4 regions of the Streptomyces sp. SudanB25_2051 genome follow, and region 4 is predicted to be linked to each of the others. Evidence: riboswitches for the same ligand, from Rfam matches in the RefSeq annotation. Region 4 holds a riboswitch; each other region holds the start of a gene.
The links. A riboswitch is a leader RNA that binds a small molecule or an ion and turns the genes downstream of it on or off. The one in region 4 is predicted to bind cyclic di-AMP.
Positions count from the first base shown of each region.

Region 1: linked by a shared signal. The riboswitch ahead of ACSUPT_RS26120 (M23 family metallopeptidase) and the one ahead of ACSUPT_RS15505 (M23 family metallopeptidase) in region 4 are both predicted to bind cyclic di-AMP.
Region 2: linked by a shared signal. The riboswitch ahead of ACSUPT_RS22725 (M23 family metallopeptidase) and the one ahead of ACSUPT_RS15505 (M23 family metallopeptidase) in region 4 are both predicted to bind cyclic di-AMP.
Region 3: linked by a shared signal. The riboswitch ahead of ACSUPT_RS11225 (transglycosylase family protein) and the one ahead of ACSUPT_RS15505 (M23 family metallopeptidase) in region 4 are both predicted to bind cyclic di-AMP.

Region 1 is NZ_OZ186787.1:5,928,467-5,936,210, forward strand. Features, by position in the region: gene hpnH (adenosyl-hopene transferase HpnH) at 1-797, shown strand, start outside; gene ACSUPT_RS26100 (aspartate aminotransferase family protein) at 811-2,196, shown strand; gene ACSUPT_RS26105 (XRE family transcriptional regulator) at 2,255-2,866, shown strand; gene ACSUPT_RS26110 (DUF6126 family protein) at 2,863-3,042, shown strand; gene ACSUPT_RS26115 (tyrosine-protein phosphatase) at 3,121-3,930, opposite strand; cyclic di-AMP (ydaO/yuaA leader) riboswitch at 4,669-4,831, shown strand; gene ACSUPT_RS26120 (M23 family metallopeptidase) at 4,834-5,751, shown strand; gene ACSUPT_RS26125 (SGNH/GDSL hydrolase family protein) at 5,904-6,680, shown strand; gene ACSUPT_RS26130 (MBL fold metallo-hydrolase) at 6,821-7,744, shown strand, end outside.
Region 2 is NZ_OZ186787.1:5,063,088-5,070,831, forward strand. Features, by position in the region: gene ACSUPT_RS22710 (DNA gyrase/topoisomerase IV subunit A) at 1-386, opposite strand, end outside; gene ACSUPT_RS22715 (M16 family metallopeptidase) at 573-1,922, shown strand; gene ACSUPT_RS22720 (M16 family metallopeptidase) at 1,949-3,316, shown strand; cyclic di-AMP (ydaO/yuaA leader) riboswitch at 3,528-3,692, shown strand; gene ACSUPT_RS22725 (M23 family metallopeptidase) at 3,706-4,479, shown strand; gene ACSUPT_RS22730 (GntR family transcriptional regulator) at 4,702-5,379, shown strand; gene ACSUPT_RS22735 (HPr family phosphocarrier protein) at 5,753-6,034, opposite strand; gene ACSUPT_RS22740 (bifunctional acetate--CoA ligase family protein/GNAT family N-acetyltransferase) at 6,120-7,744, shown strand, end outside.
Region 3 is NZ_OZ186787.1:2,540,874-2,548,617, forward strand. Features, by position in the region: gene ACSUPT_RS11210 (DUF501 domain-containing protein) at 1-103, opposite strand, end outside; gene ACSUPT_RS11215 (FtsB family cell division protein) at 181-654, opposite strand; gene eno (phosphopyruvate hydratase) at 807-2,096, opposite strand; gene ACSUPT_RS11225 (transglycosylase family protein) at 2,545-3,231, opposite strand; cyclic di-AMP (ydaO/yuaA leader) riboswitch at 3,235-3,405, opposite strand; gene ACSUPT_RS11230 (transglycosylase family protein) at 3,667-4,689, opposite strand; gene ACSUPT_RS11235 (cytochrome P450 family protein) at 4,784-6,055, opposite strand; gene ACSUPT_RS11240 (tetratricopeptide repeat protein) at 6,052-7,744, opposite strand, start outside.
Region 4 is NZ_OZ186787.1:3,462,557-3,470,300, reverse strand. Features, by position in the region: gene lhgO (L-2-hydroxyglutarate oxidase) at 1-26, shown strand, start outside; gene trmB (tRNA (guanosine(46)-N7)-methyltransferase TrmB) at 233-1,174, shown strand; gene ACSUPT_RS15510 (PrsW family intramembrane metalloprotease) at 1,436-2,719, shown strand; gene ACSUPT_RS15505 (M23 family metallopeptidase) at 2,987-4,075, opposite strand; cyclic di-AMP (ydaO/yuaA leader) riboswitch at 4,088-4,222, opposite strand; tRNA gene ACSUPT_RS15500 (tRNA-Met) at 4,549-4,622, opposite strand; gene ACSUPT_RS15495 (DUF5994 family protein) at 5,017-5,499, shown strand; gene ACSUPT_RS15490 (hypothetical protein) at 5,585-5,758, opposite strand; gene ACSUPT_RS15485 (PRC-barrel domain-containing protein) at 5,874-6,230, opposite strand; tRNA gene ACSUPT_RS15480 (tRNA-Lys) at 6,512-6,584, opposite strand; gene ACSUPT_RS15475 (DEAD/DEAH box helicase) at 6,737-7,744, opposite strand, start outside.

The DNA of each region.
Region 1 (7,744 bases), 2.5 Mb from region 4:
TCTCCATCGCCGGCGGCGAACCCCTGATGCACCCCCAGATCCACGAGATCACCCGCCAGCTGGTCGCCCGCCGCAAGTACGTCTTCCTCTGCACCAACGCCCTCCTGCTGCGCAAGCGGCTGGACGACTTCACCCCCTCCCCCTATTTCGCCTTCGCCGTCCACATCGACGGACTGCGCGAACGCCATGACGAATCCGTCGCCAAGGAAGGCGTCTTCGACGAGGCCGTCGCCGCCATCAAGGAGGCGAAGCGCCGCGGATTCCGCGTCACCACCAACTCCACCTTCTTCAACACCGACACGCCCCAGACCGTCATCGAGGTCCTCGACTTCCTCAATGACGACCTGCGCGTGGACGAAATGATGATCTCCCCCGCCTACGCCTACGAAAAGGCGCCCGACCAGGAGCACTTCCTCGGCGTGGAGCAGACCCGCGAACTCTTCAGAAAGGCGTTCGCCGGCGGCAACCGGCGCCGCTGGCGCCTCAACCACTCGCCACTGTTCCTCGACTTCCTGGAGGGCAAGGCCGATTTCCCCTGCACCGCCTGGGCCATCCCCAACTACAGCCTGTTCGGCTGGCAGCGCCCCTGCTACCTGATGAGCGACGGATACGTCCCCACCTACCGGGAGCTGGTGGAGGAGACCGACTGGGAGGCGTACGGACGCGGCAAGGACCCGCGCTGCGCCAACTGCATGGCCCACTGCGGCTACGAACCGACCGCCGTCCTCGCCACCATGGGCTCCCTGCGCGAATCCCTGCGCGCCGCCCGCGAGGCCGTACCGGGCCGCAGGGCCTGACGAGGAGCGAGGCATGAGCACCGACTTCGACCTGCGGAAGCTGCTCGCCGACCGCGCCCGCGAGCGGTACGAACTGCACGCCCGGCACCTCAACCACCAGCTGCCGCGGATGCTGCACACCATCGGCTTCGACAAGATGTACGAGCGCGCCGAGGGAGCCCACTTCTGGGACGCCGAGGGCCACGACTACCTCGACATGCTCGCCGGGTTCGGCGTCATGGGCCTGGGCCGCCACCATCCCGTGGTGCGCCGCGCCCTGCACGACGTGCTCGACCTGGACCTGCCCGACCTCACCCGCTTCGACTGCGCGCCGCTGCCCGGTCTGCTCGCCGAGCGGCTGCTCGCCCACTCGCCCCACCTGGACCGGGTCTACTTCGGCAACAGCGGCGCCGAGGCGGTGGAGACCGCCCTCAAGTTCGCCCGCCGCGCCACCGGCCGCCCCCGCGTCCTGTACTGCTCCCACGCCTTCCACGGGCTCACCACCGGCGCGCTCTCCGTCAACGGCGAGGACTGCTTCCGCGACGGCTTCGCCCCGCTGCTGCCCGACACCGCCGTCGAGCTCGGCGACCTCGACGCCCTCGACCGGGAGCTGCGGCGCGGCGACGTGGCCGCGCTGATCGTGGAACCCGTCCAGGGCAAGGGCGTCCACGAGGCCCCGCCCGGCTACCTGCGCGCCGCCCAGGAGCTCCTCCACAAGCGGGGCGCCCTCCTCATCGCCGACGAGGTCCAGACCGGCCTCGGCCGCACCGGCGACTTCTACGCCTACCAGCACGAGGAGGGCGTCGAGCCCGACCTGGTGTGCGTCGCCAAGGCCCTGTCCGGGGGGTACGTGCCGGTCAGCGCCACGCTCGGCAAGGACTGGATCTTCAAGAAGGTCTACTCCTCCATGGACCGCGTCGTGGTCCACTCCGCGAGCTTCGGCGCCAACGCCCAGGCCATGGCCGCGGGCCTCGCCGTCCTCGCGGTCCTGGAGGACGAGGACGTCGTCGGCAACGCCCGCCGCACCGGCGCCCTGCTGAAGTCCCGGCTCGCCGCGCTCACGGACCGGTACGAGATGCTCCGCGAGGTCCGCGGACGCGGGCTGATGATCGGCATCGAGTTCGGCAGGCCCGCCTCGCTGGCGCTGCGCGGGCGCTGGACGATGCTCCAGACGGCCCGCAGGGGACTGTTCGCGCAGATGGTGGTGGTCCCGCTGCTCCAGCGGCACCGCATCCTCACCCAGGTCTCCGGAGACCGCCTGGAAGTGATCAAGCTCATCCCGCCGCTGATCATCGGCGAGGCGGACGTCGACCGCTTCGTCACCGCGTTCACCGATGTGATGGACGAGGCGCACAGCGGCGGTGGACTGATCTGGGACTTCGGGCGCACCCTGGTCAAGCAGGCGGTCGCCAACCGCTGACTTTTGCCCGTGGGGCAAGAAAATTGCCCCACGGGAAAATTCCTGGCGCAATGGTCGTATGACGACCGTCGAAGGAGAGCCGGCCGAGAGCCTGCCGGACGTCGCGCCCCAGCTGCGCGCCCTGCGCCGCCGCCGGGGCCTGACCCTGGAGGCGGCCGCCCGGCGCGCCGGACTCTCCCCGGCCCATCTGTCCCGCCTGGAGACCGGCCGCCGCCAGCCGTCGCTGCCGATGCTGCTCGGGCTCGCCCGCACCTACGGTACGACCGTCTCGGAGCTGCTGGGCGAGGTGGCCCCGGCCACGGACCCGGTCGTCCGGGCGGGCCGCGCCGAACCGGTCGAGGCCGGCGGCTGGACGTACCACCAGGCGGGCGCGGCGGGCCGGGCCATGCAGGCGCTGCGCGTCGAGGTCCCGTACACGGGGCTGCGTGACGCGGTGCGCGTCCACGCGGGCGAGGAGTGGCTCTACGTGCTCGCCGGGCGCGTGCGGCTGGCGCTCGGCGACGCCGTGCACGTCCTCGATCCGGGCGACAGCGCCCACTTCGACTCGCTCACCCCGCACCGCATCGCCGCGGCCACCCGGAGCGGCGCCGAGCTGCTCTTCGTCCACACCCTCATGCAGAGCCCCGCCGCCGACCTGTGCCTCGGCGACGGCCCCGCCGCGCACCACTGAGCAGAACCGAGAGGTACGCCATGCCCGAGCCGGAGAACCCGAAGCCCATCCCGAGCACCCAGGAGCGGTGGATCAACCGCAACCTCGTCATACGGCTGTTCGCCTACCTGGTCGCGGGCCATCTCTTCGCGGCCTTCCTGTACCTGCTGTTCATGCTGGGCGGGCAGAACCAGTAGCCCGGCTCAGCCCGCCCCCGGGCGTCTCGGCCGTCCGCGCCCGGCTCAGGCCGTGCAGGCTCAGGCCGTGCCGCCGTCTCAGCCGTCGAGGAGACGGGCGCGCAGCCGTTCGCGGGTCTCGTCGGTCAGCCCCAGCCCGTCGGCGAGGTACCGCTCGGTCGACCCCCAGCGCTCCTCGATCGTCGCGTACGCCGTGTCCAGGTACTCCGCGCGCGCGTCGAACAGGGGGCTGAGCAGCTCCATGACCTCGGAGGACATGCCGGCGGGCGACGAGTCGCCGCGGCGGACCTTGTACCGGCGGTGCGGGTCGTTCGACTTCAGGTAGTCCGCCTCGATCGCCTCGCGCTCCACGCCGACCGCGAGCAGGACCACCGCTATGGACAGGCCGGCGCGGTCCTTGCCCGCCGCGCAGTGCATCAGTGCGGGCACGCTCTCGGCGGCGAGCGCGTGCAGGACCCGGCTGTGCTCGGCGGTGCGCTCCGCGATGATCGACCGGTACGCGGCGCGCATGCGGGCCGCCGCCTTGCCGTCGCCGAGCAGCTCCCGCAGCTGGTCCAGGTCGCCGTCGCGGACCATCGTCCAGAACTCGGCGCCGTCGGCCGGGTCGGTCAGCGGGATGTTGACGTTCCGGACGCCCGGGAGCTCCACGTCCGGGCCCTCCAGGGCCTGGTCGGCGGCGTTGCGGAAGTCGAAGACGGTGTGCAGCCCGAGGGACGCGAGGAACGCCGCGTCCTCCTCCGTCGCGTGCGCCAGGTGACCGCTGCGGAACAGCACCCCCGGCCGCACCCGGCGCCCGTCCACGGTCGGCAGCCCGCCCACGTCGCGGAAATTGCGGACGCCGGTCAGCTCCGGTTCGGCGGTCGACGGGAAGGGCGGCAGCTGCGTCACGGGGGCTCCTCCGTGTCCGGTGTCGGCGACGTCCGCCGACAGGTTGGCGGTCCGACGATACGACATCGCTTCCCCGGTCGGCGTGGCCCGACGCCCGCCCCCACTCCGTCGCCCCGCCCCTTCTCGGGGCCCCCGCGCCGCCCCTTCCCTGGGCCCCCGTGTCACCCCTTCCCTGGGCCCCCGCGCCATCCCTCCTCCCGGCGTCCGTGTCACCCCTTCTCCCACCCCGGCGACACCGCCCCTTCTCCGACCCCGGCGACGCCGCTCCTTCTCCCGGCTCCCGTGCGCCCCTCCGCACCGCCCGGCGCAGGGCCCCCGGGGGCGCCCCTCCGGCGGCCCGCTGCCGTGCCCCGGCCCGCCCGCGCCTCGCGCCCCATCAGGACCCACGATGCGATTACCTCCCACTTGACGAGGAGTTGGGCCGCTGATCACTTAAAGATGCTTCTGTCGCTTCTGTCCGTATTGCTCTGCTACGTCATAACGCGCCCTGGAAACAAGGGAGATGGCCGCCGCCGCGTGAGCAGCGTCATAAAGGTGACGGACCGTGGCCGACGGCGCCGCGCAAAAGCCCTGCGCCGCACGGGAATTCATGATCCGTAATCCACGGAGGGTGACCGCAATTCCCCGGTGAATTCCGCGGAGTGAATGCGCCCGCGCAACCATCCGCTTGTTCCCGTCGTCCTCACTCGTTTACCGTCCCGTTCCAGCCGGGCGGATCGCCGAATCCTGCCGCCGCCCCGGAAATTCGCACCCATCCAACGTGTGGCAGGAGCGGGGGAACCAGGTAGTCCGCCGTGCGGGAATTCCCGTACGGCTCGGGGTGAAGTCGCGCTCGACGCGCGGCCGGACAGCTCCAGTCCGAACCCGACAGCTCACCTCGCAGGCGCCGGAGAGGAATTCGCCATGCCCGCCAAGGGTAAGCACCGCCGTACCAAGTCCCATGCCCTCACCCGCGGTTTCGTCGCCGCCGGTACGGGTGGCGCCGCCATCGCCCTCCCGCTCCTCGGTGCGACCGGCGCGCACGCCGCCGCCCCCGCCGCGGCCCCGGCCGCCGCCCCCGCGCAGACGGCGGCCGTCGCGACCGTCGCCGAGGCGGGCAAGGCCGCCCCGCGCGTCTACACCGTCGTCGCCGGCGACTACCTGGCCAAGATCGCCCACAACAAGAACGTCAAGGGCGGCTGGAAGAAGCTGTACGCCGACAACCGCGAGGTCATCGGCAGCGACCCGGGCCTCATCCACCCGGGCATGAAGCTCACCCTCGGCGCCAAGAACACCGCCAAGAGCCCCGCGAAGGCCGACGACACGCGAGGCGAGCGCGCCTCCCGTTCCGCCGCCAAGACCGAGGCCCCCGCCGAGGCGAAGCCGGCCGCCGAGACCCCGGCCCCCGTGCGCGAGCAGGCCCCCGCCCAGAGCGGCTCCGGCTTCACCGCCCCGGTCTCCGCCAGTGTCACCACGCCGTACCGGGCCTCCGGCTCCATGTGGTCGTCCGGCTACCACACCGGTGTCGACTTCGCCGCCGCCTCCGGCACCAGCATCAAGGCCGTCGGCCCGGGCACCGTCGTCTCCGCCGGCTGGAGCGGCGCGTACGGCAACGAGGTCGTCATCAAGCACGCCGACGGCAACTACTCGCAGTACGCCCACCTCTCCTCCCTCTCCGTCTCCGCCGGCCAGTCGGTCGGCGGCGGCCAGCAGATCGGCCTGTCCGGCTCCACCGGCAACTCCTCCGGTCCGCACCTGCACTTCGAGATCCGCACCGCCCCCGGCTACGGCTCGGACATCGACCCGCTGGCCTACCTCCGCGGCCACGGCGTCAGCATCTGACGCATAACGCACCAAAACGCCACGGCCCGGCCCCCGAAAGGGTGCCGGGCCGTCGCGCGGTGGCGGAGATCACGCCCCGTCAACCCCTCCTTACGGTCGCGTAGGTCACATCTCGGGGTGAATGATGTGCGGCCGTGGCAGACGATTCGACGATGGGGGAGAACGACGTGATCGGGTCGTACACGGCGATCGGCGACAGCTTCACCGAGGGCGTCGGCGACCCGGGCCCGGACGGCCGCTTCGTCGGCTGGGCCGACCGGCTCGCCGTCCTGCTGGCCGACCGGCTTCCGGAGGAGCACGAGTTCCGGTACGCCAACCTCGCCGTACGCGGCAGGCTCCTGGACCAGATCGTGGCCGAGCAGGTGCCCCGCGCCAAGGAACTCGCCCCGGACCTGGTGACGTTCTGCGCCGGCGGCAACGACATCATCCGACCCGGCAGCGACCCCGACGACGTGGCCGAGCGCTTCGAACGCGCGGTCGCCGACCTGAGGTCCGTCATCGGCACCGTCGTGGTGACCACCGGCTTCGACACCCGCGGCGTGCCGGTCCTGCGCCATCTGCGGGGCAAGGTCGCCACGTACAACGGCCATGTGCGCGCCATCGCCGACCGGTACGGCTGCCCGGTACTCGACCTGTGGTCGCTGCGCTCCGTGCAGGACCGCCGCGCCTGGGACCAGGACCGGCTCCACCTGTCGCCCGAGGGCCACACCCGGGTCGCGCTGCGCGCCGCCCAGGTCCTCGGCCTGGAGGTCCCGGCCGACCCCGACCAGCCGTGGCCGCCGCTCCCGCCGCGCGGCACGCTGGAGGTCCGGCGCGACGACATCCAATGGGCCCGCGAGTACCTCGTGCCGTGGATCGGCCGCCGGCTGCGGGGCGAGAGCTCCGGCGACCGCATCTCCGCCAAGCGCCCCGACCTGCTGCCCCTGTAGCGGCGGGGCGGCGGCCGCGCGGGTCCCCGGAGCGCAGGGCGCGGGACGGGGACCCGGGCCCGGCGGGAACGGAGCGCGGAGCGCGGGCGTTGTCGTACCGTCCGCTCATAATGGAGGGGACCCGAGCCCCTGGAGGTGCCGTGACCGGCGACGACCCCCTCGTACGGCTGCGCGCCCGCCTCCGCGCCCTGCGCCCCGCCGCCTTCGGCGCCGACCCCGCCGGCGAGCGGCTGGCCCGCATCCGGCGCTCGCCGCACTTCGCCGACGGCGCGTTCCGCAACCCCGGCGCCACCCGCCACCGCCCCTCCGGCTCGGCGGTGGAGTTCACGAAGACGTACTTCCGCAAGGAGGAGCGCGTCCGGCGCGCCCCCGCCCGGACCATACCGCTGCACCCGGCCACGGCCGCCGACCTGGCCCGGCCCCCGGCCTCCGGGCTGCGCCTGACCTGGACCGGCCACTCCAGCGTGCTCGCCGAGATCGACGGCGCGCGCGTCCTGTTCGACCCCGTGTGGGGCGACCGCTGCTCGCCCTTCGCCTTCGCCGGCCCCAAGCGGCTGCACCCCGTCCCGCTGCCCCTGGCCGCGCTCGGCCCGGTCGACGTCGTCGTGATCTCCCACGACCACTACGACCACCTCGACCTGCCCACCGTCCGGGCCCTCGCCGGCACGGACACCCTCTTCGCCGTCCCGCTGGGCGTCGGCGCCCACCTGGAGCACTGGGGCGTGGCCCCCGCCCGGATCCGCGAGCTGGACTGGAACGAGTCCACCGAGGTGCGCGGCATCCGCCTCACGGCCACCCCGGCCCGCCACTTCTGCGGCCGCGGCCTGCGCAACCGGCAGCACACCCTCTGGGCGTCCTGGGCCGTCGCCGGCCCCGAGCACCGGATCTACCACAGCGGCGACACGGGCTACTTCCCCGGCTTCCGCGACATCGGCGCCCAGCACGGCCCGTTCGACGCGACGATGATCCAGATCGGCGCGTACTCGGAGTTCTGGCCCGACATCCACATGACACCGGCCGAGGGCATGCGCGCCCACCTCGACCTCCAGGGCGGGCGCCCCTCC
Region 2 (7,744 bases), 1.6 Mb from region 4:
GCCGGCGGGTCGTCATTGCCGAGGGAGCCGAAGTTGCCGTGCCCGTCGACCAGCGGCAGCCGCATCGAGAACGGCTGCGCCATGCGCACCAGCGCGTCGTAGATCGACGCGTCGCCGTGCGGGTGGAGCTTGCCCATCACCTCGCCGACGACGCGGGCGCACTTGACGAACCCGCGCTCGGGGCGCAGGCCCATCTCGTTCATCTGGTACACGATCCGGCGGTGCACCGGCTTCATGCCGTCGCGCGCGTCGGGCAGGGCGCGGGAGTAGATCACCGAGTAGGCGTACTCGAGGAAGGAGCCCTGCATCTCGTCGACGACGTCGATGTCGAGGATCCGCTCCTCGAAGTCGTCGGGCGGCGGGGTCTTCGTGCTGCGGCGGGCCATCGCTGCTGCGGCTCCTTCACCAACAAGGTTGATCTGACGCCGACCATTGTGGACCGTCCCACTGACAGCACGGACCGCGACCCGGAAGAGGGACGTCCCGGCTTCCCGGGAACTTCGCCGGGCACGTGTGCGCTTGCATAGGGTGGCAGGACTTTCCATGACGCGATCGAAGGGACGTACATGCCCATGGGTCACACGGCCACAGCCCAGGCCGGCTCCGGCGGGCTGACAGCGACCGAGCACCGGCTGGCCAACGGCCTGCGCGTGGTGCTCTCGGAGGACCACCTGACCCCGGTCGCCGCGGTGTGCCTCTGGTACGACGTCGGCTCCCGCCACGAGGTCAAGGGCCGCACCGGCCTCGCCCACCTCTTCGAGCACCTGATGTTCCAGGGCTCGAAGCAGGTCAAGGGCAACGGCCACTTCGAGCTGGTGCAGGGCGCCGGCGGCTCCCTCAACGGCACGACCAGCTTCGAGCGGACCAACTACTTCGAGACGATGCCCGCCCACCAGCTGGAGCTCGCCCTCTGGCTGGAGGCCGACCGCATGGGCTCCCTCCTCGCCGCCCTGGACGACGAGTCGATGGAGAACCAGCGGGACGTCGTGAAGAACGAGCGCCGCCAGCGCTACGACAACGTGCCCTACGGCACGGCGTTCGAGAAGCTGACCGCCATGGTCTTCCCCGACGGCCACCCCTACCACCACACGCCGATCGGCTCCATGGCGGACCTCGACGCGGCCACGCTGGAGGACGCCCGCGAGTTCTTCCGCACGTACTACGCGCCGAACAACGCCGTCCTGTCCGTCGTCGGCGACATCGACCCCGAGCAGACGCTCGCCTGGATCGAGAAGTACTTCGGCTCCATCCCCTCCCACGACGGCAAGCCCGCCCCCCGCGACGGGACGCTGCCGGAGGTCATCGGCGAGCAGCTGCGCGAGGTCGTCGTGGAGGACGTCCCCGCCCGCGCGCTGATGGCCGCCTACCGCCTGCCCGCCGACGGCACGCGCGCGTGCGACGCCGCCGACATCGCGCTCACCATCCTCGGCGGCGGCGAGTCGTCCCGCCTGCACAACCGCCTGGTGCGGCGCGACCGCACCGCCGTCGCCGCCGGCTTCGGCCTGCTGCGGCTGGCCGGCGCGCCCTCCATGGGCTGGCTGGACGTGAAGACCTCCGCCGGCGTCGAGGTGCCGGACATCGAGTCCGCCGTCGACGAGGAGCTGGCCCGGTTCGCCGCCGAGGGCCCCACGGCCGAGGAGATGGAGCGCGCCCAGGCCCAGCTGGAGCGCGAGTGGCTGGACCGCCTCGGCACCGTCGCCGGCCGCGCCGACGAACTGTGCCGCTTCGCCGTCCTGTTCGGCGACCCGCAGCTCGCCCTCACCGCCGTCGAGCGCGTCCTGGAGGTCACCGCCGACGAGGTCCGCGAGATCGCCGCCCGGCAGCTGCGCCCCGACAACCGCGCGGTCCTCGTGTACGAACCGACCAAGGCCGACGACGGCGACCAGACCGACAGCGACGAGGAAGAGGGGACGGACCAGTGAGCGACGCTGCCGTGTCTCTGACCAGCATGGAGTTCCACCCGCAGCCGAAGCCCGGCACGCCCCGCGTCTGGGCCTTCCCCGCCCCCGAGCGCGGCCGCCTCGACAACGGCCTGACGGTGCTGCGCTGCCACCGCCCGGGGCAGCAGGTCGTCGCCGTGGAGATCGTCCTCGACGCCCCGCTCGACGCCGAGCCGGACGGCCTCGACGGCGTCGCCACCATCATGGCGCGCGCCCTGTCCGAGGGCACCGACAAGCACACCGCCGAGGAGTTCGCCGCCGAGCTGGAGCGGTGCGGCGCCACGCTGGACGCGCACGCGGACCACCCCGGCGTGCGGGTCTCCCTCGAAGTGCCCGCCTCGCGGCTGCCCAAGGCCCTCGGCCTGCTCGCCGACGCCCTGCGCGCACCGGCGTTCGCCGACGACGAGATCGAGCGCCTCGTCCGCAACCGCCTCGACGAGATCCCGCACGAGACGGCCAACCCGGCGCGGCGCGCCGCCAAGCAGCTCTACGCGGAGCTGTTCCCGGCGGCCTCCCGGATGTCCCGCCCCCGCCAGGGCACCGAGGACACCGTCGCCCGGATCGACGCCGCGGCCGTACGGGCCTTCTACGAGGCCCACGTCCGCCCCGCCTCCGCGACCGCCGTCGTGGTCGGCGACCTGACCGGTGTCGACCTGGACGGACTGCTCCGCGACACGCTCGGCGCGTGGACCGGCGACGCCCCCCGCCCCGGCACCGCGTCGCCCATCACCGCCGACGACACGGGCCGCGTGGTCATCGTGGACCGGCCGGGCGCGGTGCAGACGCAGCTGCTCATCGGACGCATCGGCCCGGACCGGCACGAGCGCGTGTGGCCCGCGCAGGTCGTCGGCACCTACTGCCTCGGCGGCACGCTGACCTCCCGTCTGGACCGCGTCCTGCGCGAGGAGAAGGGCTACACGTACGGCGTGCGCGCCTTCGGCCAGGTCCTGCGCTCCATGCCGGACGGCACGGGCGCGTCGCTGCTCGCCATCAGCGGCTCCGTCGACACGCCCAACACCGGTCCCGCGCTGGACGACCTGTGGAAGGTGCTGCGCACCCTCGCGGCCGAGGGCCTCACCGACGCCGAGCGCGACGCCGCCGTGCACAACCTGGTGGGCGTGGCGCCCCTCAAGTACGAGACGGCGGCGTCCGTCGCGGACACGCTCGCCGACCAGGTCGAGCAGCACCTGCCGGACGACTTCCAGGCGCAGCTGTACCGGCGCCTGGACGCGACGGGCACGGTGGAGGCGACGGCGGCCGTCGTCAACGCCTTCCCGCCGGACCGCCTGGTCACCGTCCTCGTCGGCGACGCCGGCCAGATCAAGGCGCCCGTCGAGGCGCTGGGCCTGGGCGAAGTGACCGTCGTCACGGGCTGATTGACACGGTGTACGAAGGGGAACCCCGCCCTCCGCACGCGGAGGGCGGGGTTCCCCTTTCTCACGGACTTATGTCCGATTTGCTGGAGAGGCGGGGGATCTGTTCTGTGGCGTGCGCTACAAAAAACCGTGTCCGTTTGGTGATTGAAAGATCAGCGGCATAGCGTCTTGGTCGCTGTCCGCCCGCTGTACTCGCCGCACCCGCGGCATCGGGCAGCGATCGCCGAATCCCCGTCAGGCGCGAGCCTGGGGAGCCGGGGACCCACCACGTCCCCTGGGGTGAATCGGGCGCCTTCGCACCACGCGGAGGGGTCCGTAGGAGACCTTCCTGCTCCGAACCCGTCAGCTAACCCGGTAGGCGAGAGGGAAGGAAAGGACACGTCCACTTCATGGCGTTCACCCGTTCCACCGGGAAGCACCGTGCCCCGAGCCGTATGAGCCGCAGGAGCGCCCACGTCGCCGGCGCCGCCGCCCTGGCCACCTCCGGAGTCATCGGAACCCTCACCTCCCCGGCGTTCGCCGCCGACGCCGAGCGCGCCGCGTCGCTGGAGGACACCGGCGTCAACCAGGCCATCGCCGGCTACGAACTGGCCGACCAGGTCGAGGACCAGGCCGCCGCCCAGGAGCTGGCCGCCGAGGTCGCCGAGCGCCAGGCCATGGCCGAGATGGCCGCCGAGCGCCAGGCCGAGGCCCGCCTGGAGGCCGCCCGCGCGGCCGAGGAGCGCGCCTCCCGCGAGGCCGAGCGCAAGCGCCTCAACTCCTTCCAGCTGCCCGTGGCCGGCTCGTACGTCTCCACCGGCTACCAGTCGGGCGGCGCGCTGTGGTCCTCCGGCAGCCACTCGGGCGTCGACTTCCACGCCCCGTACGGCTCCACCGTCGTCTCCGTCGGCCGCGGCACGGTCGTCGAGGCCGGCTGGGGCGGCGCGTACGGCAACAACGTCGTGATCCGCATGCACGACGGCACGTACACGCAGTACGGCCACCTCGCCTCCGTCAGCGTCTCGGTCGGCCAGACCGTCATGCCCGGCGAGCAGATCGGCGTCTCCGGCTCGACCGGCAACTCCACGGGCCCCCACCTCCACTTCGAGGCCCGCACCACCGCCGAGTACGGCTCCGACATCGACCCGGTCTCCTACCTCCGGGCGCGCGGCGTCAACGTCTGACCCACCCCGCTTCCGCGAAGGCCCCGGCTTCCAGAGCCGGGGCCTTCGCGCGTCCGCGTGTTCTCCGGCTCCCCGCGTCGGCCAAGAATCGACCATGAATTCCCGCCCGGTATCTCAAAATCTGCCGCGTTGCCATAGAGTCACCGAACAACGTCGAACTGATGGGTGTCGCGCGGAAAAACCGCGTGGAAATCGGCGGGCGGAGCGATTCGGAGGTCGGTCATGCGCGTTCCGGCGCACTCGGTGTGCACGGCGATCCGGGCGGATATCGTCTCCGGGGTGCTGGCGCGCGGCAGCCGCCTCACCGAGGAGCAGCTCGCCCGCCGCTACGGGGTCTCGCGCGTCCCGGTCCGCGAGGCGCTGCGCACCCTGGAGTCCGAGGGCTTCGTCGTCTCCCGCCGCCATGTCGGCGCGTGCGTCGCCGAGCCGACCGAGCAGGACGCCGCCGACCTGCTGGAGATGCGCGTGCTGCTGGAGCCGCTGGGCGCCGCCCGCGCGGCGCAGCGGCGCACCGAGGCCCATCTGAAGGTGCTGCGCGGCCTGGTCCGCCTCGGCCAGGAGCGGGCCCGCCGCGGCCGGAGCGAGGACCTGCGCTCACTGGGCGACTGGTTCCACGAGACGCTCGCCCAGGCGTCGGGGAGCCCCGGCCTGACCGCGCTGCTCGGCCAGCTCCGCCACAAGATCGCCTGGATGTACGCGGTCGAGGAGCCGGCCCGCCCGGCGGACGTGTGGGCCGAGCACGGCGCCATCGTCGACGCCGTGGCGCGGGGCGACGCCGAGCGCGCCAGGACGCTCACGGCCCACCACGTGGAACGGTGGCGCGGCGCGCACCGGCTGCGCCGCGCGGAGCGTGTGAGGGGTACGCAACATCCCGTACACAGCGCGGGAGCGCGGAATTAACACGCGGGCCGTATACAAGGGGCAGCGGAATAGTCGGTGCCTTTTCCCGCTGCCCGTAAAGCCGGGTAAGGCCGGCGTTCGGGAAGGCGGCTCCCCGGAAGGCGGGCTGCCCGGATAATGCGCCGACCGGTATCTCCCTGAAGGCGTGCCAGTCGGAAAGGGCCTCCGCCTGGAATGGGGCGCCGGCGGGAATAGCCCGCCGACGGTAAGGCGCGTCCGAAAATCCCCGTGTCCGCAAAGCCTGGTGTCCGCAAAGCCCGGTGCAGCGAAAGCCCGAAGCCCGAAGCCCGAAGCCCGCGAACGCGGGCGCGTAAGCAAAGAGCCGCACCCCCGTGGTCCGGGCGGTGCGGCTCCTCGGTGCCGGCGGCGGCCGTCAGACGGTCTCGGGGAGCTCCTCGAGACCCTCGGCGACCAGCTTCGCCAGGCGGTCCAGCGCCACGTCCGCGCCCTCGGCGTCCGAGGCGAGAACGATCTCCTCGCCGCCCTGCGCGCCCAGGCCGAGCACCGCGAGCATCGACGCGGCGTTGACCGGGTTGCCACCGGACTTGGCGATCGTCACCGGGACGCCGGAGGCCGTGGCGGCACGGACGAAGATGGAGGCGGGGCGGGCGTGCAGGCCCTCGGCCCAACCGACGTTGACGCGGCGCTCAGCCATGGTGTTGCCCTTCAAGTGCTAGCGGTTGTCTAGACCAGTGTCTCATGTCCGGCGCGGTGCCGGAACGGCGCCGTACCCTTGCCCCATGCTGAACCCGTCCGACCAGTCGGCGCACTCGGCGCACGCGTACCCCGACCACTGGGAAGCCGATGTGGTGCTCCGCGACGGCGGCACCGCGCGGATCAGGCCGATCACCACGGACGACGCCGAGCGCCTGGTCAGCTTCTACGAGCAGGTCTCGGACGAGTCGAAGTACTACAGGTTCTTCGCCCCGTATCCCCGGCTCTCCGCCAAGGACGTGCGTCATTTCACCCACCACGACTACGTGGACCGGGTCGGTCTGGCCGCGACGATCGGCGACGAGTTCATCGCGACGGTCCGCTACGACCGCATCGACGCCCTGGGCCGCCCCGCCACCGCCCCCGCCGACGAGGCCGAGGTCGCCTTCCTCGTGCAGGACGCCCACCAGGGGCGCGGCGTCGCCTCCGCCCTCCTGGAGCACATCGCCGCCGTCGCCCGCGAGCGGGGCATCCGGCGGTTCGCCGCGGAGGTGCTGCCCGCCAACACCAAGATGATCAAGGTGTTCACGGACGCCGGCTACACCCAGAGGCGCAGCTTCGAGGACGGCGCCGTACGCCTCCACCTGGACCTGGAGCCCACCGACCGCTCCCTGGCCGTGCAGCGCGCCCGCGAGCAGCGCGCCGAGGCCCGGTCGGTGCAGCGGCTCCTCGCGCCCGGCTCCGTCGCGGTCGTCGGCGCGGGCCGCGCGCCCGGCGGCGTCGGCCGCACCGTCCTGCGCAACCTCGCCGATTCCGGGTTCACCGGCCCCCTCCACGCCGTCAACCGCGCCCTCCCGGACGAGGCGGCCACCCTCGACGGCGTCCCCGCCCACCGCTCCCTGGGCGACGTCGGCGGCGACCCCGTCGACCTGGCCGTCATCGCCGTACGCGCCGAGCACGTCCCGGACGCCGTCGCCGACTGCGGCGCGCACGGCGTGCGCGGCGTCGTCGTCCTGTCCGCCGGGTACGCCGAGAGCGGCCCCGCGGGGCGGGAGCGCCAGCGCGCCCTGGTGCGGCAGGCCCGCTCGTACGGGATGCGGGTCATCGGCCCCAACGCCTTCGGCGTGATCAACACCGCGGACGGCATCCGGCTCAACGCCTCCCTCGCCCCGCAGCTGCCCGCCACCGGCCGCATCGGCCTGTTCACCCAGTCCGGCGCCATCGGGATCGCCCTGCTGTCCGGGCTGCACCAGCGCGGCGCCGGGGTGTCGTCGTTCGTCTCGGCCGGCAACCGCGCCGACGTCTCCGGCAACGACCTCCTCCAGTACTGGTACGAGGACACCGACACGGACGTGGTCCTGCTGTACCTGGAGTCCATCGGCAATCCCCGCAAGTTCGCCCGGCTCGCCCGGCGCACCGCCGCGGTCAAGCCGGTCGTCGTCGTCAAGGGCGCCCGGCACAGCGGCAGCGCGCCGCCCGGCCACGCCGTGCCCACCACCCGCATCCCGCACACGACGGTGTCCGCGCTGCTCCGCCAGGCCGGGGTCATCCGCGTCGACACGGTCACCGAACTGGTCGACGTGGGCCTGCTCCTCGCCGGCCAGCCCCTGCCGAAGGGGCCGCGCGTGGCGATCCTCGGCAACTCCGAGTCGCTGGGCCTGCTCTCGTACGACGCCTGCCTGACCGAGGGGCTGCGGCCGCTGCCGCCGCG
Region 3 (7,744 bases), 920 kb from region 4:
TGGCCCGCAGGCCGCGCGGCGGGCGGCCGAGCTGTTCCTGGAAGGCCGCGACATCGGCCTCGGTCGGCTCGGTGCGTTCGGTCTGCGGAGGGGGCGTTTCCATGCCTGCCTTGATCCTGCTCGGTCCCGCTCGGGGCGGTTGGGGGGGGTCGGTGGGTGGTTCGGGACGGGGGCGTGCGGCTACCGGGCGCGCTGGTCGGCGCGGTCCACGCCGTCCCAGACGCCTGAGTACCAGGGCCGGCCGGTGCCGCCCTCGTCGGTGCGCTGCTCCCGCTCCGCGTCCGGGTCGTTCATGATGTACGCCGTCTCGCCCGGCATCACGTAGTGGAGGTGCCGGCGGGCGAGCTGCTTGATGTAGGCGTCGTCCTGGAGGCGGGCCTTCTCGTCGCGGAGCCGTTCGACGCGGGCCGCGGCCTCCTCGGCGAGCCGCTCCTGCTCGGCGATCTCGCCGCGCTGGGACACGTACTGCCGCATCGGGTACGCGAGGGCGACGACCATCGTGCACACGACGAGGGCCAGGAACGCGGCCCGGCCGGTGAGCCGGGAGCGGCGCGCCTGGCGGCGGGTCTGGGAGCGGTAGACGCGGGCGGCGGTCTGCTCGCCCAGCAGCCGCAGCCTCGTCGCGGTCGAGAACCGGTCCCGGTCCTGGCCCATCGGCTCGCCCCTCCTCACGTACGACGTCCCCGGACACGGTACGGGACCGTGGCCGGGGACGTACGCAACCGGGGGCGACGAGGCGTCGGCCCCCGGCGCGTCAGCCGTGCCCGCGCGTCAGCCGCGCGCGGTGCGCGTCAGCGGTGCGCGCGTCAGTCGTTCGCCGGGCGGAAGCGCGGGAACGCGCTGCGGCCGGCGTAGACGGCGGCGTCGTCGAGGATCTCCTCGATGCGCAGCAGCTGGTTGTACTTGGCGACGCGCTCGGAGCGGGCCGGGGCGCCGGTTTTGATCTGGCCGCAGTTGGTGGCGACGGCCAGGTCGGCGATGGTGACGTCCTCGGTCTCGCCGGAGCGGTGGGACATCATGCACTTGAAGCCGTTGCGCTGGGCGAGCTCGACGGCGTCCAGGGTCTCCGTGAGGGAGCCGATCTGGTTGACCTTGACGAGCAGGGCGTTCGCGGCGCCCTCCTCGATGCCGCGGGCGAGGCGCTCCGGGTTGGTGACGAAGAGGTCGTCGCCGACGAGCTGGACCTTCGAGCCGAGCTTCTCGGTGATGGTCTTCCAGCCGTCCCAGTCGTCCTCGAACAGCGGGTCCTCGATGGAGACCAGCGGGTACGAGGCGACGAGCTCCTCGTAGTACTCGGTCATCTCGGCGGCCGTGCGGGACTTGCCCTCGAACTCGTAGGCGCCGTCCTTGTAGAACTCGGACGCGGCGACGTCCAGGGCGAGCGCGATGTCGCGGCCCGGGGTGTAGCCGGCCTGCTTGATCGCCTCCAGGATGAGGTCGAGCGCGGCGCGGTTGGAGTCCAGGTTCGGGGCGAAGCCGCCCTCGTCGCCGAGGCCGGTGGACAGGCCCTTCTCCTTCAGCACCTTCTTGAGGGTGTGGTAGACCTCGGTGCCCCAGCGCAGGGCCTCGGAGAAGGACTCGGCGCCGATCGGCGCGATCATGAACTCCTGGATGTCCACGTTGGAGTCGGCGTGCGAGCCGCCGTTCAGGATGTTCATCATCGGCACCGGCAGCAGGTGCGCGTTCGGGCCGCCGAGGTAGCGGAACAGCGGCAGGTCGGACGCCTCGGAGGCGGCGTGCGCGACGGCGAGGGAGACGCCGAGGATGGCGTTGGCGCCGAGCGAGGACTTGTCCGGGGTGGCGTCCAGGTCGAACATCGCCTGGTCGATCAGCCGCTGCTCGGTGGCGTCGTAGCCGACGAGCTCCGGGCCGATCTGCTCGATGACGGCGAGCACGGCCTTCTCGACACCCTTGCCGAGGTAGCGGTCCTTGTCACCGTCGCGGAGCTCGAGGGCCTCGAACGCTCCGGTGGAGGCACCGGACGGGACGGCAGCACGGCCGGTGCTGCCGTCGTCGAGGCCGACCTCGACCTCGACCGTGGGGTTGCCTCGGGAGTCCAGGATTTCCCGGGCTACGACGACGTCGATGGACGGCACGAGCATCTCCTTCTGGGATGTGACGCGTGGAGTGCAGGGTCTTCACCCTTGCGGCAAGAGCCTAACCGGCTGGGGGGCCGCTGCCCGCTACCGCCCGCCCGCTGGGACGAAAAACCGTACAAGGCGACCCATACCGGGATGAATGGCCATCATCTCTACCGGACGGTAACCGAACTGAGCACCCGTCCACTCATCCGCCATGGGGTTGTTTGCCCCTGTTTGGGAGGGGCGCTGCGACCCCTCGGGAGCCCGCCCGCGCCGGGCCGCAGGACCTCGGCGGCGGTACCGGGAAGGCCGATGCCCCGGACCGCCGCGCACGGGGGGATGCGCGGCGGGCCGGGGCGGCTCGGGGGACGGCCCGCGCGGGCGGCCCGGCCCCGGAGGGCGGGCGGCCCCGGGGGGCGGGCCGGGGGCGGGCCGGCTCAGGGGCGCCGGCCCGGTGGGCGGGTCAGCTCAGGTGGAGCTGCTGGCCCGGGTAGATGAGGTCGGCGTCGGCGACGATGTCCTTGTTCAGGTCGAACAGCTTCTTCCAGCCGCCCTTGACGTCCTTCGCGGCGGCGATGGTGCTGAGCGTGTCGCCGGCCTTGACCTTGTACTCGCCGTCGCCCTTCTCGACCTTCTCGCCGGTCGGGGTGGTGACGGTCTTCGACTCGGCCTTCGGCGCGGCGGCCTTCGGCTGCGCCGTCTCGGCCTTCGGCGCGGTGCGCTGCTCGCTGCGCGTGGTGGGCTGCTCGGCGGTGCGCTCGGGGGCGCCGCCGTACGGGGTGCTGGACAGGCCGACGCCGCAGGACGGCCAGGCGCCCTTGCCCTGGCCCGCGAGGACCTTCTCGGCGATGGCTATCTGCTGGGACTTGCTGGCCTTGTCGGCGGTGGGGGCGTACTGCGTGCCGCCGTACGCGGCCCAGGTGGAGGCCGAGAACTGCAGGCCGCCGTAGTAGCCGTTGCCGGTGTTGATGGACCAGTTGCCGCCGGACTCGCACTGCGCGACGCGGTCCCACTCGGCGGCGGTCGCGGCACTGGCGGACGTGGCGCCCATCAGCGGGGCGGCGACGGCCACACCGGTGATGCCGGCGAACGCGGCGAGACGGACGGCCTTGGACGGGCGACGGTGCTTTCCCTTGCCGGAATTCAGCATGGCGAATCTCCTCACCGACGCCTGCGAGGTGAGCTGTCGGGTTCGGGCCTGGTGAGTGCCCGGCCGCGCGCTGGTGGCGCGCGGCTTCACCCCTAGCCGGTCCGGCCGTCTCTCGACGGCAGGGCCCGGCGCTTACCTTGGGTCCCCCGCTCCTGCCTACGGCGCGTGATGCGTCGACTGTTCCCGTCGTCCGGCGGCAGGATTCGGCGTTACCGGTCGGACGGGGCCCGCGGTGGCGAGCGGTATCGACGGTAAGCACAGACCCATGCGGAGATCAAAGACGGACATCCCGGTCAATCCGCCCCTACGCGCCTGCCCCATAAGGGCGTTTGCGCAGGTAGGGGCGGAAACGGACGGACCGGGCGGCGCAGGGGCGCGAGTTGAGGCAAAGAGACTCTTGTCTCACTTCGAAGAAACGGACATTCCTGCCCGTAACTACCCCTCGTTCGCGCCCAGGTCGAGGCTCTGGCCAGGGAGGATGAGGTCGGGGTCGGTACCCACGGTCTCGCGGTTCGCGTCGTAGAGCGCCGTCCAGCCGCCGGGCAGCTCGTGGCTGTCCGCGATGGTCCAGAGGTTGTCGCCGGGCTGGACGGTGTACGTACCGTCCGGGGCGAGCCCGTCGCCCGTACGTGCCGTTCCGTCACCGCGCGAGGCGTGCCTGCCGGATTCGCGGCTCTCGGCCGGATTGCCCGTTCCGGTGGTCTCGTCGGTTCCGCCCGGAAGCGTCGGGACGGCCCCGGCTTCCTCCTTGGCGGGTTCGCCGCGGTGCTTGCCGGTGCCGGTCGCGGGGGTGCCCGTGCCGTCCTCGGCCGCGGAGGCGTCGCCGGGGGCGGTGGGGTCGGTGGAGGGGGCCGCGGGCGCGGTCGGGGAGGCCGTCGCGTCCGGGGTGGCGGGCGCGGTGGGCTCGCCGGGCAGGCCCGCCGCGCCGGAGCCCGTTGAGCCCTCGGTGCCGGCCGGGGCGTCGTCCGGCGTGGTGGGCTGCTCGTCCGGGGCCGGCTTGGCGGCTTCGCCGCCGGTGCCGGTGTCCGCGGTGGCGTCGGGCGTGGCGTCGGGGGCGGTCTCCGCCGGGGCGGATTCCTCGCCGGCGCCGCCGAGGTTCGCGATGGGCGCGCAGGTCTCCCAGGCGGCGGAGCCCTGGGCGGCGTAGACCTTCTCCGCGACGGCTATCTGCTCGGAGCGGCTGGCGAGGTCGGCGCGCGGCGCGTACGCCGTGCCTCCGTACGCCTGCCAGGTCTCCTGCGACAGCTGGAGGCCGCCGTAGTAGCCGTTGCCGAGGTCGGCACTCCACATGCCACCGGTCTCGCATTCGGCGACGCGGTCCCAGGTGGCGGCGTCGGCGGCGGACGCGGTGCCCGCGCCGAGCAGCGGCAGGGCGATCGCTGATCCGGTCACCCCCGCGGCGACGACGAGGGCGGGAGCTTGACGGGGTCGACGGTGTCGTCCGTTCCCGGAGCGCATGCGTTGGACCTTTCGCGTGACTGCTGAGGTGACGGTGAACGTAGCGGCATTCGAACGCCAGTCACAAGTCGGTGCAGCGGAGATTACGCGAACATCACAGACTTGACGTAGCGTCAGCTTTTTCCGGTGTAAAGGCCACCGGAAGGGTGCGCAGCCCGCGCATGATGAGCCCGCCGCGCCACCGCAGTTCGTCCGGTTCGACGGCGAGGCGCAGGTCGGGCAGGCGGGTCAGGAGGGTGGCCAGCGCGGTCTGCCCCTCCAGCCGCGCGAGGGGCGCGCCGAGGCAGTAGTGGATGCCGTGCCCGTACCCGAGGTGCTGGTTGTCGCGCCGGGCGAGGTCCAGGGTGTCCGGGTCGTCGAACCGCTCCGGGTCCCGGTCCGCCGCCGCGAGGACGACGAGGACGGGGTCGCCCGCCTCGATCCGCTGCCCTCCGACGCTGAGCGGCTCGGTCGCGAAACGCCAGGTCGCCAGCTCGACCGGCCCGTCGTAGCGCAGGAGTTCCTCCACCCCGGTGGCCAGCAGGTCCGTCTCGCCCGCGGCCAGCGACGCCTGGAGCCGGGCCCGCTCGGCGGGGTTGCGCAGAAGCGCGTACGTGCCGTTGCCGATGAGGTTCACGGTCGTCTCGAAGCCCGCGAAGAGCAGGATGAACGCCATCGCGGCGGCCTCGTTCTCGGTGAGGTGCTCGCCGTGGTCGGAGGCGCGGATCAGCCCGGAGATCAGGTCGTCGCCGAGGTCCCCGCGCTTGCGGTGGATCAGGTCCACCAGATACGCCCGCATCCGCTTCACGGCCCGGGCGACACCGCCGCGCGGGCCGCCGCCGTGCCGGATCATCTGACCCGCCCAGTCCCGGAAGTCGTCCTGGTCCTCGGCGGGCACCCCGAGCATGTCGCAAATCGCGTAAATGGGGAGAGGAAAGGCGAATTCATGGATCAGGTCGGCCTCGCCTTTTGTAGCGAAACCGTCGATCAAACGGTCCGTCAGCTCCTGCACGCGCGGCGCGAACTCCGCGACCCGGCGGGGGGTGAACGCCTTCGACACCAGCCGCCGCAGCCGGGTGTGGTCCGGCGGGTCGATGTTCAGCAGGTGCGTCATCAACTCCGCCTTGCGCTCCCCCGGAATGCCCGTCTTGCCCTTGGCGTGGGCGGGCTCGTCGTGGTGCGCGGGGTTCTTGCTGAGCCGCTGGTCCGCGAGCGCCTGCTTCGCGTCGGCGTACCGGGTGACCAGCCACGCCTCGACCCCGCTGGGCAGCCGGGTGCGGTGCACCGGCGCGTGCTCCCGCAGCCAGGCGTACGCCGGGTACGGGTCGGTGGCGAACTCCCAGGTGAAGAGCTCGGGGGGCGTGGCGGGGTCGTTCACGGCGTTCACCCCTCGACGGTATCCGCCCCGCCGCCGACCGCCTCCACGGCACCCGGATGCCCGGCGTGGGCGGCCCAGCGCATCCAGAACGCGGCCTCCTTCTCCCTGCCCTCCTCTTCCAGGAGGCGGGCCAGCAGGAAACCGGCCTGCGGATTGGCCACCGTGAACGCCTGCGTGTACAGGTACGCCTCCGAGTCGTCCGCGGCGGCCGCCCTGGCCAGCCACGTCGTCGCCTGGATCTGCAGGAGCCTGCCCAGCCGGGTCATGGCGCGTGCGTCGCCCGCCTCGGCGGCCTTCTCCAGGTACCGGATCGCCTCCCGCGTATCGCCCCGGTCGGCCAGGGCGCCGCCAAGGTCGGCGGCGGCGGCCGTGTGGCCCGCGTCGGCGGCCTTGCGAAGCCACTCCTCGTCGTCGGTGAGGCGGGCCAGGCGGTACATGGCCTCGGAGTCGCCTGCTTTGGCGTGGTGTCGGAAATACCTGGTGGCCAGTGTGGTGACGCGCGGCTCACCCTGGGCAAGGGCCAGATCCCATGTCTCGTACGGGACCGGGGGCAGCTCCTCGGTGGCCATCGCCTCAGCGACCAGGTAGCCGTAGCCGGCCAGCTCGCCCGTGCCAGGTGTCTCGACCAGCAGGCCGGCCACGCCATGGCGGGGACGCACCGCCCAGGCGAGGGCCGCGTCGAACGCCTCGGCGTGCTCGGGGGCGTACATCTCGTACACGGCTCGGACCAGATCACGCGGCTGAGGTTCGGTGAGCCAGCACCGCGCCAGGTCCAAGGCAGCGCGGACCAACTGGTGGCCGGGCTGGTTCCCGGTTGAGCGTCCAGCCCTGCGCCACTCTTCCCACAGCTCTGGACCGACGGCCAGGTACGGGGTGACGCGCTTGTCGTGGCAGAAGTCCACCGCGTCCCTCAAACGCCGGTCGCCACTCGCATCCATCCGCATCAGCTCAAGGCGGCTCCACTCCAGCTCCAGCTCCACCACCCGCGCCCGGCTCAGTACGCGGGCCGTCGCGGGGGCGCCGAAGCGGTGCTCGTCGTACGCCGCGTCCGTCATCGTGGCGACGGTCCGCACGCCCATGGCGATGAGGCGCGACAGCAGGGCGCCGTCCAGGCCCTCCAGGTACCGCTCCAGGTCGTCCAGCCACAGCACGCAGGGGGACTTCCGGGCGGCGATGCGCTCGGGCAGGGTCCGCAGGTCCGTGCCGGGCGGCGGGACGCACACCTGCGTGCCGGGCGCGAGGCGCCGCACGTGGGCCCAGGCGGTGGTGGTCTTGCCGGACAGCGGGGCGCCGGTGATCAGCAGGAAGCCGTCCCGCCGCTCCGGGCCGAGGTCCGCGTCCCGGTCGCGGCGGATGTACGGCACCTCGTGCGGGGCGCCCAGCGCGTGCGGGTCGACCGTCGCGGCGTCCAGCCAGAGCGCCGGGTCGGGCGGGGCCGTGAAGAAGTTGACCTGCTCGACGGTGTGCGCCTGCACGACGTTGCCCGCCGCGCTGTCCGCCACCGTGTTCCGGACGGCGGGCCCGTCGCGGCCGGGCGTCACACGGCCTTGCACCTCCCGTCCGGGCGTCACGCGACCGGGCATCGCGGGCGCCGGCTCCCCCGCGTACGACCGGATCACGTCCAGCACCCGCGGGTCGCGGGGGACCGCCCGCCGCAGCCACTGCTCCGCGCCGGCGCGCGCGGCCTCGCGGGAGACG
Region 4 (7,744 bases):
GGGCGCTGGCGCACCTGAGCGGGTAGGGGCGGCGCGGGCCGCCGGTGGGCCGGGAGCGCGGGCCCGTCGAGGGGCCGGGAGCGCGCGCCGGTTGGGAACACGGCCCGGAGCGCGGCCCCCGGTTGTCTGCGGGCGCGGCCCCCGTGCCTGCGGGCCCGGAGCGCACCCGCCCACGGGCCGGGAGCGCGGGCCCGGGGGGAACGCGGGCCGGGTTCGTAGAATCGAAAGCACTGTGTCCGAGAAGACCGCGTCGAGCACGCCCCCCACGCCCCCCGCCCCCCAGCCGGCCGCGCCCGCGTCCGCCGCGTCCGGGCCCGCCCCCGAGCCGGCCGCGCCCGCGTCCGCCGCGCACGGGTCCGCCCCCGGGTCCGGCGCGCCCGGCACCGGCGCGTCCGGGTCCGCCGCCCGGTCGTCCGCGTCCGGGACCGTACCGGCCTCGCGGCGCGGGAGCCGGATGTTCCCCGACGGGACCGGGCCCTCGCCCGACCCGGCCGGGTCGCACTTCGAGCGCCGCATCCGCAGCTTCCAGCCGCGCCGCAGCCGGGTCACCACCGGCCAGGGCGAGGCCCTGCGCCGCCTGTGGCCGGTCTGGGGCCTGGACATCGACGGGCGGCGCGTCCTCGACCTGGACGAGATGTTCGGCGGGCTGCCCGTCGTCCTGGAGATCGGCTTCGGCATGGGCGAGGCGACCGCGGCCATGGCCGCCGCCGACCCTTCGACCGGCATCCTCGCCGTGGACGTCCACACGCCCGGCCAGGGCAACCTGCTGGGCCTCGCCGAGCGCAACGGCCTGACCAACGTGCGCGTGGCCAACGGCGACGCGATCATCCTGCTCCGCGAGATGCTGCCGCCCGCCGCGCTCGCCGGCGCCCGCGTCTACTTCCCGGACCCGTGGCCGAAGCAGCGGCACCACAAGCGGCGGCTGATCCAGCCCGAGTTCCTCAGCCTCCTCGCGACGCGGCTGAAGCCGGGCGCCGTCCTGCACTGCGCCACGGACTGGGAGCCGTACGCCGAGCAGATGCTGGAGGTGCTGACCGCGCACCCGGACTTCGTGAACACGGTGCCGGACGGCGGGTTCGCGCCACGGCCCGGCTTCCGGCCGCTCACCCGGTTCGAGCAGCAGGGCCTGCGGAAGGGGCACGTCGTCCGCGACCTGCTCTTCGCCCGCGCGTAACAGCCTCGCCGTAACCCTCCGCAACGCCCTCGCGCGGTGTCAGTCCGGCCGTCTAGGGTCGATGGGGTGTCAGATTCGCACGCACCCCGCCTCGATCCACGGACCCCCGCACCGGGCTCGCCCGCCCGCCACGCCCGTCCGGCGGGCCAGGCGCGTCCGGCGGACCGCCCCCGGGCGGCGGACCACGCCCCGCTGCCGGGTCAGGCCGGGCGGCCCCGGCCCGCCGACGCCGAGCGGCCGGCCGGGCATGCCCAGCCGGCCATCCCGGCCTACGATCCGCGGCCGTCGTTCGACGCCGTGCCGGAGCGGGCCCGCTGGCGGTACAAGCCGAGGGGCCGGTTCTGGCGGAGCCGGGTGGTGCGGCTGTCGGCCGTCTGCCTGGTCCTCGCGCTGTGCGCCCTGGTGATCCTGGCGCTGGTGCGGGAGCAGACGGGCACGACCGGCTTCCTGGTGGGGCTCGGCCTCGCGCTGCTGCCGGTGCCGCTGCTGATGGCGGCGTTCCGCTGGCTCGACCGGGTGGAGCCCGGCCCGTGGAAGAACCTGCTGTTCGCCTTCTCCTGGGGGGCGTTCGCGGCGGCGCTCGTCGCGATCCTGGCCAACACCCTCGCGACCCGCTGGATAGCCACGGCGACGGCGGACCCGACGTCGGCGGACACGCTCGGCGCGACCGTCGTCGCCCCCGTGGTGGAGGAGAGCGCCAAGGCGGCGGCGATCCTGCTGATCTTCCTGTTCCGGAGGCGGGACTTCACGGGCCTGGTGGACGGGGTGGTCGTCGCCGGGTTCACAGCGACGGGCTTCGCGTTCACCGAGAACATCCTGTACCTGGGCAGCGCGTTCGGCGAGGACCAGGAGATCGGCACATCGGGCCTGGAGTCGGTGACGGCGGCGACGTTCTTCGTACGCGTGGTGATGTCGCCGTTCGCGCATCCCCTGTTCACGGTGCTGACGGGCATCGGCTTCGGCATCGCCGCGATGACGGCCCGCCGCCGCAGGGTGGTGCGGACACTGCTGCCGCTGCTGGGCCTGGTCCTCGCGATGGGTGTGCACGCGCTGTGGAACGGCTCGACGACGTTCGGGCCGTGGGGGTTCATCCTCGTGTACGGGGCGTTCATGCTGCCGGCGCTGGGCCTGCTGACGTGGCTGGCGATATGGACGCGGCAGCGGGAGCTGCGGACGATATCCGGTGAGCTTCCGGCGTACGCGGCGGCCGGCTGGCTCTCCGCCGACGAGCCGCTCGCCCTGTCGTCCATGCGGGCGCGGAGCCTCGCCCGGTCGTACGCGGCGCGGGCGTTCGGCCCGGCGGCGGCGCGGACGGTGGGCGAGTACGAGGCGTTCGCCACGTCCCTGGCCTTCCTGCGGTACCGGGCGCGCAAGGGCGTGACGGACCGGGACTTCACGGCGCGGGAGCAGGAGCTGCTGCACCACCTGTGGCAGCGCAAGGCGGTGGCGGCCCCGTCCCTGACGTTCGCCGCGCGGGCCACCGGCCGCGTCTGGACCCCGCCGCCCCACCGGGACTACGCGGGCTACAACCCGTACCGGTACTGACCGCCGTACGGGCCGCGCGACGGCCACGGGCCCGGCGTGCGGGCCCGCAACGCGGACCGGCAGCCCTGGCGTGGGGGGTGTGCGCCAGGGCTGCCGGGGTACAGGGGGTGGAGCGCGACGGGCTCGCACCGGCGCCGCGGTGAGGCGGCGTACGGGGTGGGCCGGCCGTCGGGTCGGGCCCGTGCCGCACGAGGGGACCGTGCGGCACCGGCTCCGATGGCGGCCAGGACCGACGGCCGGGTGAGAAGGCCCGGCCGGTGAACCGGGTCAGACGGTGAGGCCCTTGCCCCGCATCCAGGCCAGCGGGTCGATGCCGCCGCCGGACGGGGTGTGGACCTCCATGTGGAGGTGCGGGCCCGTGACGTTGCCGGTCGCGCCGACGCGGCCGATCGTCTCGCCCGTGCCGACCGTCTGGCCGGCGCTGACGGTCATGGAGGAGAGGTGGCAGTACCAGACCTCGGTGCCGTCCGGGAGTTCGAGCACGATGCGGTACCCGTACGCGCCGGACCAGCCCGCCGACTTGATGGTGCCGCCGTGGACGGCGTTGGCCGGGGTGCCCGTGGGGGCGGCCAGGTCCAGGCCGGTGTGGTAGCCGGAGGACCACATGGAGCCGGCCTGGCCGTACGTCGAGGTGATCGTGTACGAGGAGGTCGGCAGGGCGTAGCTCGCGGCGAGCTTGGCCAGGCGCTCGGCCTCGGCCTTCGCCGCGGCTTCGGCCTCCGCGCGCTTGCGCTCCGCCTCGGCGGCCTTCGCGGCGGCCTCGGCGGTGGCCTGCTGGGCGGCGGCCTCCTGCGCGGCCTTCTCGGCCGCCGCCTTCTCCGCGGCCTCCTGCGCCGCGGCCTCGGCGGACGCCTGCTGCTGCTCGACCTGCTGGAGGATGCGCGCCCGCAGCGCCTCGCCCGCGTCGGCCTCGGCGCCCTGGGCGTCGGTCGCGGCCTGGTCGGAGGAGAGGGTCAGCGTGGCGAGGTTGGCGGGGGCGGCGGCGGGCGCCTCCTCGGCCGTGTCCTGCGCGTCGTCGCCGATGAGCGTGCCCACGCCGGGAAGTGAGGAGGCGTCGGGGAGGTTCACGTCGGGGAGGGATATGGCGACGCGCGGCTTGTCGTGCGCGGTGGCCATGCCGCCCGCTCCGACGGCGGCGATGACGCCGACCCCGAGGACGGTGGAGCTGCGGGCGAGGCCGCCGCGCTGCTTGACGACACGGTGCCGGCCCCGGACGGGGCGGACGGTGTCCTCGGTGGGGTTCCACTCGACGGTGGCCGCGGGGGCGGCGGCGTCCGGGATTCCCGAAGCCGTGGGGTGGCCGATCGGGTCGTACGAGCCGAAGGGGGCTTCGGGGGCAGGCCTGTTGGACGCCACGGAGGCGTACTCCTTTCCTTCCTTCACCGCCTACCGGGTTAGCTGACGGGTTCGGAGCAGGAAGGTCTCCTACGGGCCGGTGAGGGCCCGATTCACCCCAAGTGTGTGGTTCCCCGGTTCCCTTGCGGGATTCGGCGCATGCGCACGGTGCCGCCTCTTGCGACGACTGGGACGACCGCGCTGCGTTATCGAACGTTAATAGAAGCGGGGCCCGTATTCCAAGCCGTTCCCTTGGATGCCCCGCCCACGTACCGGCGGCGCAAGACCCCATAAAGGGACAAGCCAGAGCGAACTGACCCCGAATCAGGCCGCTGCGGGACCGGAACGCCTTAATCGAGTTTCTGACTGCCTGTCAACTGCCCTAGCGGAACGCGCCCCGGCGTTCACGGAGCGTGGGGACCGGTCGTCGGGGGCCCAGAGGGGCCCGGACACGCCGAAGGCCGGATCTCGAGAGATCCGGCCTTCGGTTTCAGTAGCGGGGACAGGATTTGAACCTGCGACCTCTGGGTTATGAGCCCAGCGAGCTACCGAGCTGCTCCACCCCGCGTCGGTGAACACCACCTTACGCCATCCCGGAGGGGGTCGTTTACCAATTACCGGCCCAGGCTCCGAAAACCTGGTCGAATCGGCCGGCTGAGCGTCCGGCCGAGCGCCCTGGGCGTGCGCGACGGCCCCGAGACCGCGGGCCCGGAGACGCGGGCGCCACCTCCCCAGCGTGCGCGCGACGGCCTCGAGGCCGCGGCCCCGCCGGGCCGGGCGGAGGCGGTCCGCCCGTACGGCTCCGTCCGGCCGGGCCGAGGGCGGTCCTCCGACCCGGGTACGTGCCGTCCCCGTGGGGCGCGAGTGGCGCGGCGGGCCCCTTGTCGCGGAGTACCGTGGAAGAGGGTGAACGTCCGGTTCGCCGCAGCGACCGGACCCCGCGCAGACAGGCGAACACCACCATGGCCGACTTCGACACCCCTTCCGCCCCCGGCCGCCTCCCGGACGCCGTCCACGAGGCGGTGCGGCCGGGCACGGCGCTGCTCCGGCTGGAGACCACGGGCTCCCGCGAGGGAGTGCTGGACGGGGCGTGGTGGCCGCGCTCCCGTGACATCGGGGAGGAGCTGCCCGCGCTGGTACGCGCGCTGAGCGAGCACCTGGGCCCGGTGACCCGCGTCGGCCTGGACGCCGCCGCGTGGGACGAGCTCCCGGTGCGGCTGATCGTGGACGACCGGGTGGTCCACATCGCCTCGTTCCCGGTCGGCGACGACACGGTACTGATCACCCGCGGCGACCGGGACCACTTCTCGCTGCTCGTGGTGCCCCCGCACGCGACGCCCGAGGCCGCGCGGGCCGCGATGGCGCGGGCCGTGCAGCCCGGCAACACCGCGCAGGCCGGGCAGATCCTCATCGACACGGGCACCGGGAGCAGCGCGCAGGTCTGAGCCGCCGGACGCCCGCTGGCCGCGTGCCAGGGCGCCGGGCCCTCGCGTGCGCGGCGCCGGGCAGCGCGTGCCGGCGCGCCGGGCCCTACCGGGCGGCGCGCCCGCGGCCGCGCCGCCGGGACAGGAAGGCGCCGAAGAAGATCAGGTCGGCGACCAGCAGGACGGCGCCGATGACCAGCAGGTACATCAGCCCCTCGACCGCGACGCCGATGAGGCCGAGCACGATGGCCACGAGGATCAGGAACAGGAAGATCGCCATGCTGGTACTCCTCCGTGCGACGGGCCGGTGACGGACCTGTGGGGCGGGGCCCCGGGAAGCGGACCTGTGGAGCCGGGCCCCGAGAGCGGGCCTGCGGGAGCGGGCCCACGGGGGCTCAGCGGCGGGCGAGGACCCGCTCGCCCGCGGGACCGGGCTGGTAGGCCAGGCCGTAGTGGTGGAAGACGACCGCCTCGTCCTCGGCGGCCAGCACGTCGTCCAGCCCGATCGCCGGGGCCTTGCGGACCGTGCCCTTGTCGTACGGGACCCTGACGTACCCCGGACCGACCGTCGCGTCGTCCAGCGGGACGAACACCAGGCGCTGACGGGTGGGCAGTCCCGTGCGGACGGTCGCCATGGCCGGCTCGTCCGTCGCGGTGTGGACGTAGACCGCCTCCAGGACGCCGATCTTGTGCCCCTTGGGGTCCACGACGTCCTGGTTGCGCCACTCGCGGATGTCTGCTGGATGGATCATGCGGTCTGCTCCCCTGGTCGGGCCACGCTCCGGCAGTGCCGCTCCACGGGACGCCGACGGCGCGACGGCGCGCCCGCCCTGCCTCTTCCCCAGCCTGCCCCGCCGCTCCCCGCCCCGCCACACGAGCGGGCGTGCCCGCCCCGGCCGGTCGGCGCACCGGACGGGCCTCCGGTCCCGGACGGGGCCGCGACCGGTCCCGCACCGGGCCGGCGAACGCTCGTCCAGGCGGCCGAAACGACGAGGACCCCGGCTCGCCGCAGCGCGAGACGGGGTCCTTCCGGTAGGCCCTGTGGGACTCGAACCCACAACCAATGGATTAAAAGTCCACTGCTCTGCCAATTGAGCTAAGGGCCCGTGACGGGTCATCCCCGAGCATAGCCCGCCGGGGGGCGTGAGCCGATCGGGTATCGGCACAACACCGCTTCCGGCGCGTCCCGGACGGGGGACGGGCCCGCACGCGGCACCTGGGGTGCCGGGCGCGGGCCCGTCCGGGGTCCTACGGGGCGTCAGCCGTTGCGCTTCCAGCGCGGCTTGTCGTCGCGGCGGCCGAACGAGGACGAGGAGCCGGAGCCCCGGTGGTCGTCACGACGGTCGTCGCGGCGGCCGAACGGGCGGTCGTGGCCGCCGGCGCGGTGGCCGCCCGCCGGGCGGTCGTCGCGGCGGTCGCGGTTGAACGGGCGGTCCGGGCGGCGGAAGCCGCCGCGGTCGCCACCGCGGTCGTCACGGCGGTCGCGGTTGAACGAGGGGCGCTCGTCGCCGCGGTCGCGGTTGTTGTACGACGGGCGGTCGTCACGGCGGAAGCCGCCACGGTCACCGCCGCGGTCGTCACGGCGGTCGCGGTTGAACGACGGACGCTCGTCCCGGCGGTCCCGGTTGAACGCCGGACGGTCGTCGCGGCGGAACCCGCCACGCTCGCCACCGCGCTCGTCGCGGTCGCGGTTGTTGTACGACGGGCGGTCGTCACGGCGGAAGCCGCCACGGTCGCCACCGCGGTCGTCACGACGGTCGCGGTTGTTGTACGAGGGACGGTCGTCCCGGCGGTCGCGGTTGCCGTAGGACGGGCGGTCGTCGCGGCGGAAGCCGCCACGGTCGCCGCCGCGGTCGTCGCGGTCGCGGTTGTTGTACGAGGGGCGGTCGTCACGGCGCTCGTACGACGACGGGCGCTCCTCGCGCTGCGCCGGCACGGACACCGTCTCGTCGGCCTCGGCCACGACGGGGGCGGCAGCCGCCTCGGCGGCCTCGGCGACGGCCTTCTCCGGGTCCTCGCCCCGCTCGCGCGCCGCGCGCGCCACCAGGCGGTCGGCCTCCTCGCGCAGCTCGGCCGCGCGGCGCTGCATGCGCTCCAGCTGCTTCGCCAGGTCGGCGACCTCGCGCTCGGCCTGCTTGGCGGCGTTGTTCGCCGAGTCGGCCTGCACCTCGGTCAGCGACCGGGCGCCGGTGATCTCCGCGACCTCCGGGTCGAAGGCGCCGCCCTGGCCGATGATGTGGCGCGAGGCGTCGACGCCGGCGTCCTC